2 regions of the Acidovorax sp. FW305-C-20-28 genome follow, and region 2 is predicted to be linked to the other one. Evidence: predicted binding sites of a transcription regulator. Region 2 holds the regulator's gene; the other holds the start of a gene.
What was found. Region 2 encodes sigma-54, which starts transcription at its own class of promoters, with help from an activator protein. Its sites were predicted from a motif close to TGGCANGNAANCTGCTTT; they were not measured.
Positions count from the first base shown of each region.

Region 1 (5,192 bases), on a different contig from region 2:
ACTACCGCGAACAGAAGATCGGCCTGGTGATGTTCACCGTGGATGCCGAGTCCAAGATGGGCCGCCGGCGCATCCCCAACGAGGAGATTGCCGAGGCCGCCAAGGCCAACAGCGACATGATGATGGCCTTCGCCAGCATCGACCCGCACAAGGGCAAGATGGGGGCGCGCGAGGCGCGCCGCCTGATCGAGGAGCACGGTGTCAAGGGCTTCAAGTTCCACCCCACGGTGCAGGGCTACCACCCCTACGACCAGATGGCCTGGCCGATCTACGAGGTGATCGCCGAGTACGGCATGCCTGCCATCTTCCACACCGGCCACAGCGGCATCGGCAGCGGCATGCGCTGCGGCGGCGGCCTGCGCCTGGAGTACAGCAACCCCATGCACCTGGACGATGTGGCCATCGACTTCCCCGACATGCAGATCGTCATGGCGCACCCGAGCTTCCCCTGGCAGGACGAGGCGCTGTCGGTCGCCACGCACAAGCCCAATGTCTGGATCGACCTGTCGGGCTGGAGCCCCAAGTACTTTCCCAAGCAGCTGGTGCAGTACGCCAACACCTTGCTCAAGGACCGGATCCTGTTCGGCAGCGACTACCCGCTGATCACTCCTGAGCGCTGGATGAAGGATTTCCAGGACGCCGGCTTCAAGCCCGAGGTGATGCCCGGCATCCTCAAGGGCAATGCGGTGCGCCTGCTGGGGCTGGACAAGCCGGCGAAGGCCTGAGCCGCGAGAGGATCAGTCGTAGACCTTCTGCAGCAGGCGGATCAGCGTCTTGCGCTCGGTCGCCGTGAGGCGCGACGTGGCGTCGACCTCCAGCTGCGCTGCGGTCTGCTCGGCCTGGCCGCACAGGTCTTCACCGGCCGGGGTCAGGTGCAGGCCCATGGCGCGCCCGTCGCTCGGGTGCGGGCGGCGCTCGATCAGGCCGCGCCGGTCCAGCGCGGCGATCAGGCCCACCAGGTTGGGGGGCAGCACGCCCAGCGTGGCGCACAGCTGGCGCGAGGTGATGCCGGGGTTGTGCGCCACCAGCGAGAGCACCGAGAAATCCACCACCTTGAGCCCATAGACCGCCATGCGCTCCATGAACACCTCGATGATGGACAACGACGCGCGGCGTGCGTTGTAGCCCACCAGCGTGCGCAGATAGCTGTTGTCGACCACGTCGGTGGCAGTGGGTGCAAGGGTGGGGGAGGAAGCGCTGGCCATGGGTGATGCTGCAGGATGTGGGGAGACTATAGCGTTCAGGCTGGACTGCGCAGCACGCGCCGGTATTGCACTGCCTCGGCGACATGTCCGACAGCGGTGGCATCCGCACCCGCAAGGTCGGCAATGGTGCGCGCCACCTTGAGCGCGCGGTGCGTGCTGCGCGCCGACCAGCCCAGGCGCGCAGCAGCCGTGTTGAGGAACTTGGCGGCCGCATCCTCCAGGTGCAGGTGGGCATCGATCTCCTGGCCTTGCAGCGCCTGGTTGGTCTTGCCCTGGCGCTCCAGGGCCCGGGCGCGGGCCTGTACCACGCGCGCGCGGATCGCGGCACTGGACTCGCCGGGCGGCGCCTTGAGCAATTGCTCCGAAGGCACGGCGGGCACCTCCACATGCAGGTCGATGCGGTCCAGCAGCGGTCCGCTGAGCTTGCCCTGGTAGCGCGCGATCTGGTCGGGCGTGCAGCGGCAGGCGCGCTGGGTGGAGCCGAGAAAGCCGCAAGGGCAGGGGTTCATGGCCGCGACCATCTGGAACCGGGCCGGGTAGTCGGCACGCTGTGCGGCGCGCGCGATGGCGATGTGGCCGGTTTCCAGCGGTTCACGCAACGCCTCCAAGGCGGCCCTCGGGAACTCCGGGAGCTCATCCAAAAAAAGAATTCCATGGTGGGCCAGAGAAATCTCTCCGGGGCGCGGTGGCGAGCCACCCCCCACCAGCGCCACGGCGCTGGCCGTATGGTGGGGCTGACCCGTGGGCCGCAGGCCCCAGCGCTCGGGGCTGAAGCGTCCCGCCAGGCTGGAAATGGCCGCGCTCTCCAGGGCCTCTTGCACCGTCATGGGCGGCAGCAAGCCGGCAAAGCGCAGCGCCAGCATGGACTTGCCCGAGCCGGGCGGGCCGGCCATCAGCACGCTGTGGCCGCCGGCCGCGGCAATCTCCAGCGCGCGCTTGGCCATCGCCTGGCCTTTCACGTCGGCCATGTCGGGCCCTTGCTGCGAGGCCAGCATGGGCGTGGGCTGCAGGCGCGTGAAGCCTTCGCCATCCCCCTCGGGCACGGGGGTGCCGGGCGGCAGGAAGGCGCCCACCACGTCGAGCAGGTGGCGCGCACGCACCACCTGGGCCTCGGGCACCAGGGCGGCCTCTTCGGCGCTGCCGGGCGGCAGCACCAGTTGCACGGTGATCTGCTGCGCCTGCAAGGCCAGGCTGGTGGCCAGCGCCCCGCGCACCGGGCGCAACTCGCCCGAGAGCGACAGCTCCCCGGCGAACTCATGGCCCGCCAGCCGGCTGCCATCGATCTGCCCGCTGGCCGCGAGAATGCCCAGGGCGATGGGCAGGTCAAAGCGGCCCGAATCCTTGGGCAGGTCGGCCGGGGCCAGGTTCACGGTGATGCGCTTGTTGTGGGGGAATTCGAGCCCGGCGTTCTGCAGCGCCGAGCGCACGCGCTCGCGGGCCTCCTTGACCTCCACCTCGGCCAGCCCCACCAGGGTGAAGCTGGGCAGGCCATTGGCCAGGTGCACTTCAACGGTGACGGCCGGTGCCCGCAGCCCCAGAAGGGCGCGGCTTTGCACCAAAGCAAGACTCATGGATGACTTTCTCCCCAGATGGGTGCGTTTTATGGTGCGCTGGCGTGAAATGCTTCACGATCGCACCATGGTGGTGCGTGCCTGCAATCCCCTCAACCCTCACTTTAATAGGGAATCCCCATCTGCCCCGATCGCGGGCGGATTGCCTGCCGGTGGCGCATGGCACGGTCCATGCTTAAAGCGCTTGTCCCTACTTTGTCCAACCCGGAGGAAACATGACCCGCGCATCCATCAAGTTCCTGGGCGCTGCCCTTGTCGCAACCCTGCCTCTGCTGGCCAGCGCCCAGCTGACGGGCAACGTCAGCCTGACCACCAACTACAAGTTCCGTGGCCAGGACCAGGATGCCTCCAAGGTCAAGGCCGTCAAGCCCGCCATCCAGGGCGGCTTCGACTACGCCTTCGGCGAATCGGGCTTCTACGTCGGCAACTGGAACTCCAGCGTCGACTGGCTGCCTCGCAACTCCATCGAGTCCGATGTCTACGGCGGCTACAAGTTCAAGGCCGGCTCGGTCGACCTGGACGTGGGCCTCCTGACCTACATCTACCCCGGCAACAGCAACGGCAACACCACCGAAGTCTATGGCGCCGCCACCTTCGGCCCCGTGACCGCCAAGTACTCGCACACCCTGTCCAAGGACTACTTCGCCTACGCCGGCCCCGGCTTCAAGGGCCGCAACACCGGCTATCTGAACCTGGCCTTCGCGCAGGAAGTGGCGCCCAAGATCACCGTCAAGGCATCGGTGGGCTACACGCGCTTCGGTGGCGACATCGTGGCCCCCAACTACATCGACTACAGCGTGGGCGGTGCCTATGACTTCGGCTCGGGCCTGTCGCTGGGCGCGGCCGTGGTGGGCGCCAACAAGAAGGACTACTTCGGCCCTGTCAACAAGTCGCGCGTGATCGTCACGCTGACCAAAACCCTGTAAATCTTTTGGGGGCGCGCTGTGCGCCCCTTCCCGGAGGAACCAAAAATGAAAATGGTGACAGCCATCATCAAACCCTTCAAGCTCGACGAGGTGCGTGAAGCCCTGTCGGACATCGGGGTTCAGGGGATCACGGTGACCGAGGTCAAGGGCTTCGGGCGCCAGAAGGGCCATACCGAGTTGTACCGCGGCGCAGAGTACGTGGTCGACTTCCTGCCCAAGGTCAAGATCGAAGCCGCCGTGGCCGATGAACTGGTGGACCGCGTGATCGAGGCCATCGAGGCCGCGGCACGCACCGGCAAGATCGGCGACGGCAAGATTTTCGTGACGCACCTCGAGCAGGTGGTGCGCATCCGCACCGGCGAAACCGGCAAGGAAGCCCTCTAAAAGGCACGCCGCATCACACACAAGAGAAAAGAGCCATGAAAAAACTGCTTGCTTCCTTCATCCTGGGGTTGAGCCTGCTGTCCGTTGGTGGACTGTCGCTGGCCCAGGCCCCCGCCGCTGACGCGGCGGCATCGGCACCGGCCGAAGCCGCACCAGCCGCTGCTGCTGCACCTGCCGCAGCAGCCCCTGCTGCCGCGCCCGCTGCCGCTGCCTCCGAAGCCGCTCCGGCTGCCCCCGTTCCCAAGGTCGATTCCGGCGACACCGCCTGGATGCTGACCTCCACGCTGCTGGTCATCCTGATGACCATCCCCGGCCTGGCACTGTTCTACGGTGGCCTGGGTCGCTCCAAGAACATGCTGTCCGTGCTGATGCAGGTCTTCGTGGTCTTCTCGCTGATCTCGCTGCTGTGGGCCATCTACGGCTACAGCCTGGCTTTCTCGGGTGAAGGCAAGTTCTTCGGCGGGCTGGACAAGATCTTCCTCAAGGGCGTGACGCAGGAGACCTTCGGTGCCCTGATCACCATCCCCGAGTACGTGTTCGTGGCCTTCCAGGGCACGTTCGCAGCCATCACCGTGGCGCTGATCGTCGGCTCCTTCGCCGAGCGCATCAAGTTCTCCGCCGTGCTGATCTTCTCGGTGCTGTGGTTCACCTTCAGCTACGTGCCCATGGCCCACATCGTGTGGGGCGGCGGCCTGCTGGGCGCTGACGGCGCGCTGGACTTCGCCGGCGGCACCGTGGTGCACATCAACGCCGGTATCGCCGGTCTGGTGGGCGCCTACATGGTGGGCAAGCGCATCGGCTTCGGCAAGGAAGCCCTGACGCCCCACAGCCTGACGCTGACCATGGTGGGTGCCTCGCTGCTGTGGGTGGGCTGGTTCGGCTTCAACGCCGGCTCCGCCGGTGCCGCCAACGCCGGTGCCGGCCTGGCCTTCGTGAACACCGTGCTGGCCACCGCTGCCGCCACGCTGAGCTGGATCGCCGGTGAAGCACTGCACAAGGGCAAGGCCTCGATGCTGGGCGCTGCCTCGGGTGCCGTCGCTGGCCTGGTGGCCGTGACGCCTGCTGCCGGCTTCGTGGGCCCCATGGGTTCCATCGTGCTGGGCCTG
Region 1 covers NZ_JBYSYM010000016.1:123,149-128,340, reverse strand. The annotation lists gene AC3WOH_RS19105 (amidohydrolase family protein) at 1-725, shown strand, start outside; gene AC3WOH_RS19100 (MarR family winged helix-turn-helix transcriptional regulator) at 738-1,205, opposite strand; gene AC3WOH_RS19095 (YifB family Mg chelatase-like AAA ATPase) at 1,241-2,776, opposite strand; gene AC3WOH_RS19090 (TorF family putative porin) at 2,992-3,702, shown strand; gene glnK (P-II family nitrogen regulator) at 3,748-4,086, shown strand; gene AC3WOH_RS19080 (ammonium transporter) at 4,122-5,192, shown strand, end outside.
Region 1: the regulator sigma-54 is predicted to act here: its motif matches at 2,937-2,954, upstream of AC3WOH_RS19090 (TorF family putative porin).

Region 2 (5,192 bases):
GTTGACGTGGCTGATGTAGATCTGCAGCTCGGTGGCAAAACCGAACTGCGCGGGAAGGTCGAAAACGATGCGGGCCATGGCGCGGGAAAACAGAAGGATCGGGAAAAGGCAGCGAACCGGGGACATGGCGCCCTGCGGAAAAGCCCGGCAAAGGGTATCGGGGGCTGCAAGGGTGCCCCATACGGGTGAGGCATGGCCCCAGCGGACCGCGGGGCGGCAGAAGTCTCTTATGCTCCCGGGATGCCGATTTTACCCGGAGCCCCCATGCACCCCCTGCGCTGCAGCCTGATCCTCGCCCTGGTGGTGGCCTCGCTCACAGGCACGGCACACGCCCAGACGCTCTACAAATCCGTGGACCCGAATGGCAAGGTGGTCTACAGCGACCAGCCGCCCGCGTCCGGTGCGGGGCACAAGACCATGAAGCTCGAAGCCCCGCCCATCAGCGTGGTGCCGGGCAACCCGCTGCCGCCGGCCGCGCCCGGCCAGGCCTCCGCAGGGGCCCCGGCTGCCGCGGCCCAGCCACGGGGCGAGGTCACTCTCTACATGGCCACCTGGTGCGGCTACTGCAAGGCGGCCAAGGCCTACCTGGGCGGCAAGGGCATCGCCTACCGCGAATTCGATGTGGACACCCCGACCGGCAAGGCCGCCTTCGCGCAGATCGGTGCGCGCGGCGTGCCGGTGCTGCTCACCAATGGCCAGCGGGTGAACGGTTTCAGCACCCAGTCCTACGACGCCGTCTTTGCCAAACGCCAATAAACACACCCCATGTTCCGTACCACCCTTGTTTCCATGGCCTTTGCGCTGTGCCTGCCCGTGCTTGCCGAAGAACTGCGCGTGCCCCTGCCCGGCCGCGACGACCTGGTGATGGACCTGCCGGCACCCTGGCGCGCCCAGGTGCGCCGCCCGCATGCGGAGTTGCCGCCCTCGGTGGCCATCAGCGGCCCGGACGCCAAGGTGCTGCAGATGCTCATCACGCCCATCTGGCCCGTGGGCAGTGCGCCCAAGGCTCCCACGGCCGAGGAGTTGCGGGCCCTGGTGCAGGCGGGCGCTGCCCGGGCCAAACCCAAGGCCGTCGAAAGCGATCTGCCCCTCCAGGACCTGGGCGCCCCGGGCAAGACGGGCTACTACTTCTCGGCCACCGACCGCGCGCCCGAACCCGATGGCTACAAGCACCTGACCCAGGGGGTGCTGGGCATGAACGAGCTGCGCGTGACCTTCACGGTGCTGGTCAACGGCGCACCGCAGGAGCCCACGGCCCAGGCTCTGGAATTGCTGCGCTCGCTGCGGCGTGCGCCGGCGACGAAGGCGCCCTGACCATGGCTCTGCCTGCCGTCCTCGGCACCGTGATGGTCTATGCACGCGACATGCAGCGCAGCGCCGCCTTCTACCGCGCGCACTTCGGGTTCGAGACCACGGGCGAGGTGGTGGTGGAGGGCTTGATCGAGCTGCACGCCCCCGGTGGCGGGGCTGGCATCCTCATCCACCAGGCGGCCAAAAGCGTGAAGCTCGGGCAGGCAGGGGTCAAGCTGTGCTTCCATGTGCCGGAAGTGGAGGCCTTCAAGGCCCAGGCGCTGGCGCAGGGGCTGGAGTTCGGACCCACGCACCAGGCCAAGGGCTATGCCTTCGCCAATGCCAAGGACCCGGACGGCAATGCCGTCAGCATCTCCAGCCGCGCCTTCCGCAACCTGCCCTGATCAGAGCGCTTTGCGCAGGTTGGCGGGTGCGATCTTGAGCGCTTCGCGGTACTTGGCCACGGTGCGGCGTGCGCATTCGATACCCTGCTCCTTGAGCATCTCGGCGATCTGGCTGTCCGACAGCGGCTTGGCCGGGCTTTCGGCCGCGACGAACTGCTTGATGAGCGCACGCACGGCCGTGCTCGATGCATTGCCGCCCGTCTCCGTACCCAGGCCCGAGCCGAAGAAGTACTTGAGCTCGTAGGTGCCGATGGGCGTGGCCATGTACTTGGCCGTGGTCACCCGGCTGATGGTGGACTCGTGCAGGCCCAGCTCGTCGGCAATGTCGCGCAGCACCAGCGGGCGCATGGCCAGCTCGCCATGGGTGAAGAAGCTCTTTTGCCGCTCCACGATGGCGCGCGAGACGCGCAGGATGGTGTCAAAGCGCTGCTGGATGTTCTTGATGAACCAGCGCGCCTCCTGCAGCCGCTGCTGCATGGCCTGGTGGCCCTCGCCGCCCTTGTGGCCGCGCAGGGCGCCGGCGTAGATGTCGTGCACGCGCAGGCGCGGCATCACGTCGGGGTTCAGCGCCACGATGAAATTGTGCTGGCCGTCGCGGCCGTTGGCGCGCCCGGCCTTGCGCACGATGACGTCGGGCACGATGATGTTGCGCTCCACATCGACGAACTTGCGGCCCGGGCGCGGCTCCAGCCGGGCGATCAGGGCCATGGCGGCGCGTGTGCGCTCCTCGCCGTCGCCGCACAGCTGGGTCAGGCGGCGGATGTCGCGGCGTGCCAGCATCTCCAGCGGCTGCTGGCACACGCGCAGCGCGGTCTGCACGGTGTCGGGGTCGGCATCGCTGTCCTCGTCGGCCGCCAGGGCCGAGAGCTGCAGCGTGAGGCATTCGCCCAGGTTGCGGGCGCCCACGCCCACGGGCTCCAAGCTCTGCAGCAGGCGCAGGGCCACGGTGAAGCGGTGCACCAGTTCCTCGATCTGCTCCAGATCGTCGGGGCCGGCCAGGGCGATGGCCAGCTCTTCCAGGGGCTCTTCGAGGTAGCCATCGTCGTTGAGCGATTCGATCAGGAAGCGCAGTGCGGCGCTGTCCACCTCGGACAGGCGCAGCGACAGGGCCTGGCGGTGCAGAAAGGCGGTCAGCGATTCGTGCGAGCGGGCCAGCTCGGTGGCATCGGCCTCGTCGCCTTCGCCATCGTTGCGGTTGCGGGCCGGCGCATCGCCGCCCCACTCGGCATCGTTGGGGGACACATCCACTGTGCCATCCCCGCTCCAGTCGGGCTCGTCGCTGGCGCTGCTGCCCAGTTCCCCATCGCCCTGGGGCGTGTCGGCCACGGACTCGCTCGGCGTGCTGCTGCCCGGGGCGTTGGAGTAGACCGCATCGTCGGAGCTGTACTCATCGGGCTGGGCCGGCGCATCGGCCGTGTCCACGCCGAACTCCTCGCGCGGCGCCTCGTCGGCATTGCGTTCGAGGAACGGATTTTCGTCGAGCATCTGCTCGACCTCCTGGCCCAGCTCCAGCGTGGACAGCTGCAGCAGCCGGATCGATTGCTGCAGCTGCGGCGTGAGCGCCAGGTGCTGCGATACGCGCAGCGACAGGCCGGGCTTCATCGCGCGTCCTTCCGGGACTGCAGCGAAGGCGGGTGGGCAAAGGGCGTCCGTTCCATCGTGGGGCTACATGCGGAAGTGTTCACCCAGGTAGACCCGGCGCACTTCGGCGTTGTCGACGATCTCGGACGGGGTTCCCTGGGCCAGCACGTGGCCGTCGCTGATGATGAAGGCGTGGTCGCAGATGCCCAGCGTCTCACGCACGTTGTGGTCGGTGATGAGCACGCCGATGCCGCGTGCCTTCAGGAAGCCGATGATGCGCTGGATCTCGATCACCGCGATGGGGTCGATGCCGGCAAACGGCTCGTCCAGCAGGATGAAGCGCGGCTGCGTGGCCAGCGCACGGGCGATCTCCACGCGGCGGCGCTCGCCGCCCGACAGGGCCAGTGCGGGCGAGGCACGCAGGTGCTCCACGCGCAGCTCGGTCAGCAGGGCCGTGAGGCGCTCCTCGATCACGGCACGCGCCAGGGGCTGGCCGTCCTCGCCGCGCTGCAGCTCGAGCACGGCGCGCACGTTTTCCTCGACCGTGAGCTTGCGAAAGATCGAGGCTTCCTGCGGCAGGTAGGACAGGCCCAGGCGCGAGCGCCGGTGGATGGGCATGTGGGCCACCGAATGGCCGTCGATGCGGATATCGCCGGCATCGCTGCGCACCAGGCCCACGATCATGTAGAACGAGGTGGTCTTGCCCGCGCCGTTGGGGCCGAGCAGCCCGACGACCTCGCCCTTTTGCACGACCAGCGAAACGTCCTTGACGACCTTGCGGCTGCCATAGGATTTTTCGAGGTGGTGCACCTCCAGCCGGCTTTCCGCCGGGGACGCGGCGACGGTGTTCACGGCAGCCTCGCTCACTTGGCGCCGCCGAGGGTGCTGCTGGGGCGCAGGGTGGTGCCGGAGGCCGGTGCGGCCGGTGCCGCGGCACCGGCCGGGGTTTCCTTGGGCGACAGGATGGCGCGCACGCGGCCACCGGGTGCGGGCGCGTCGCCCGCGGCATTGGTGCTGCTGCGTGGCTTGGCATCCACGGTGAACACGTCGGTCAGGTTGTTGTAGACGATGACCTGGCCGGTGATCTCATCGGTCAGCGTGGATTCGCGGAAGCGCCGCAGTTCCGCACGGGTGATGAACTTCACATTGTCGGCGCGGCCGTCGTATTCGATGACCTCGCTCTCGCCTTCGATGAACTCGTCGGGCGCGCCTGGCAGGGTGTCGCGCTTCTGGCGGAAGAAGGCGCGCTTGCCCGGCTCGGCGGTGACCACGCCGAACTGGTAGCCGTCCGCGTCCTGGCGCACGTCGAGCCGCGCACCGCGCAACACGATGGTGCCCTTGGTCATGACCACCCGGCCAGTGAACACGCTGGTCTGCTTGAGCTCATCGTGGCGCAGTGCGTCGGCCTCGATGTTCATGGGCTTGTTGCGGTCGGCCTTTTCGGCATGGGCCGCGGTCTGGACGACAGCCAGGGCCGCGAGGAGGAGGGTCGGGAGGATGCGGTAGTTCATAGGGCACGAATCTTGCAGATCATTGTAGCCACCCGTGGCGACACCCCATGAAAAAAGCCCGCATGTGCGGGCTTGGGTCGGCAGCAGGAGGTCGTCCCGCCAGGCCAGGGTCAGGCCTTGCGCGCCACACCCGCCAGTTGATCCACCACCTGCAGCACCACGGACATGCTGCCCGCCATCGTGCCGTCGGTGTAGTAGCGGCCGGCCACACCCATCGAGGGCACGCCTTCCACGCCGTAGGCGTCCTGCAGCTGCGAAGCACGGCGCACCTGGTTGGAGACCGTGAACGAGCTGTAGATTTCCTTGAACTTGGCCACGTCCACGCCCTGCGTGGCGATCCAGGCCATGATCTCCTCGTCCTTGGCGAGCTTGACCTTCTCGACGTGGATGGCGCGGAAGACCCGGG
Region 2 covers NZ_JBYSYM010000004.1:31,037-36,228, reverse strand. The annotation lists gene AC3WOH_RS06635 (acyl-CoA thioesterase) at 1-78, opposite strand, end outside; gene AC3WOH_RS06630 (glutaredoxin domain-containing protein) at 265-756, shown strand; gene AC3WOH_RS06625 (hypothetical protein) at 766-1,314, shown strand; gene AC3WOH_RS06620 (VOC family protein) at 1,317-1,694, shown strand; gene AC3WOH_RS06615 (RNA polymerase factor sigma-54) at 1,695-3,296, opposite strand; gene lptB (LPS export ABC transporter ATP-binding protein) at 3,360-4,127, opposite strand; gene lptA (lipopolysaccharide transport periplasmic protein LptA) at 4,139-4,786, opposite strand; gene AC3WOH_RS06600 (thiol:disulfide interchange protein DsbA/DsbL) at 4,897-5,192, opposite strand, start outside.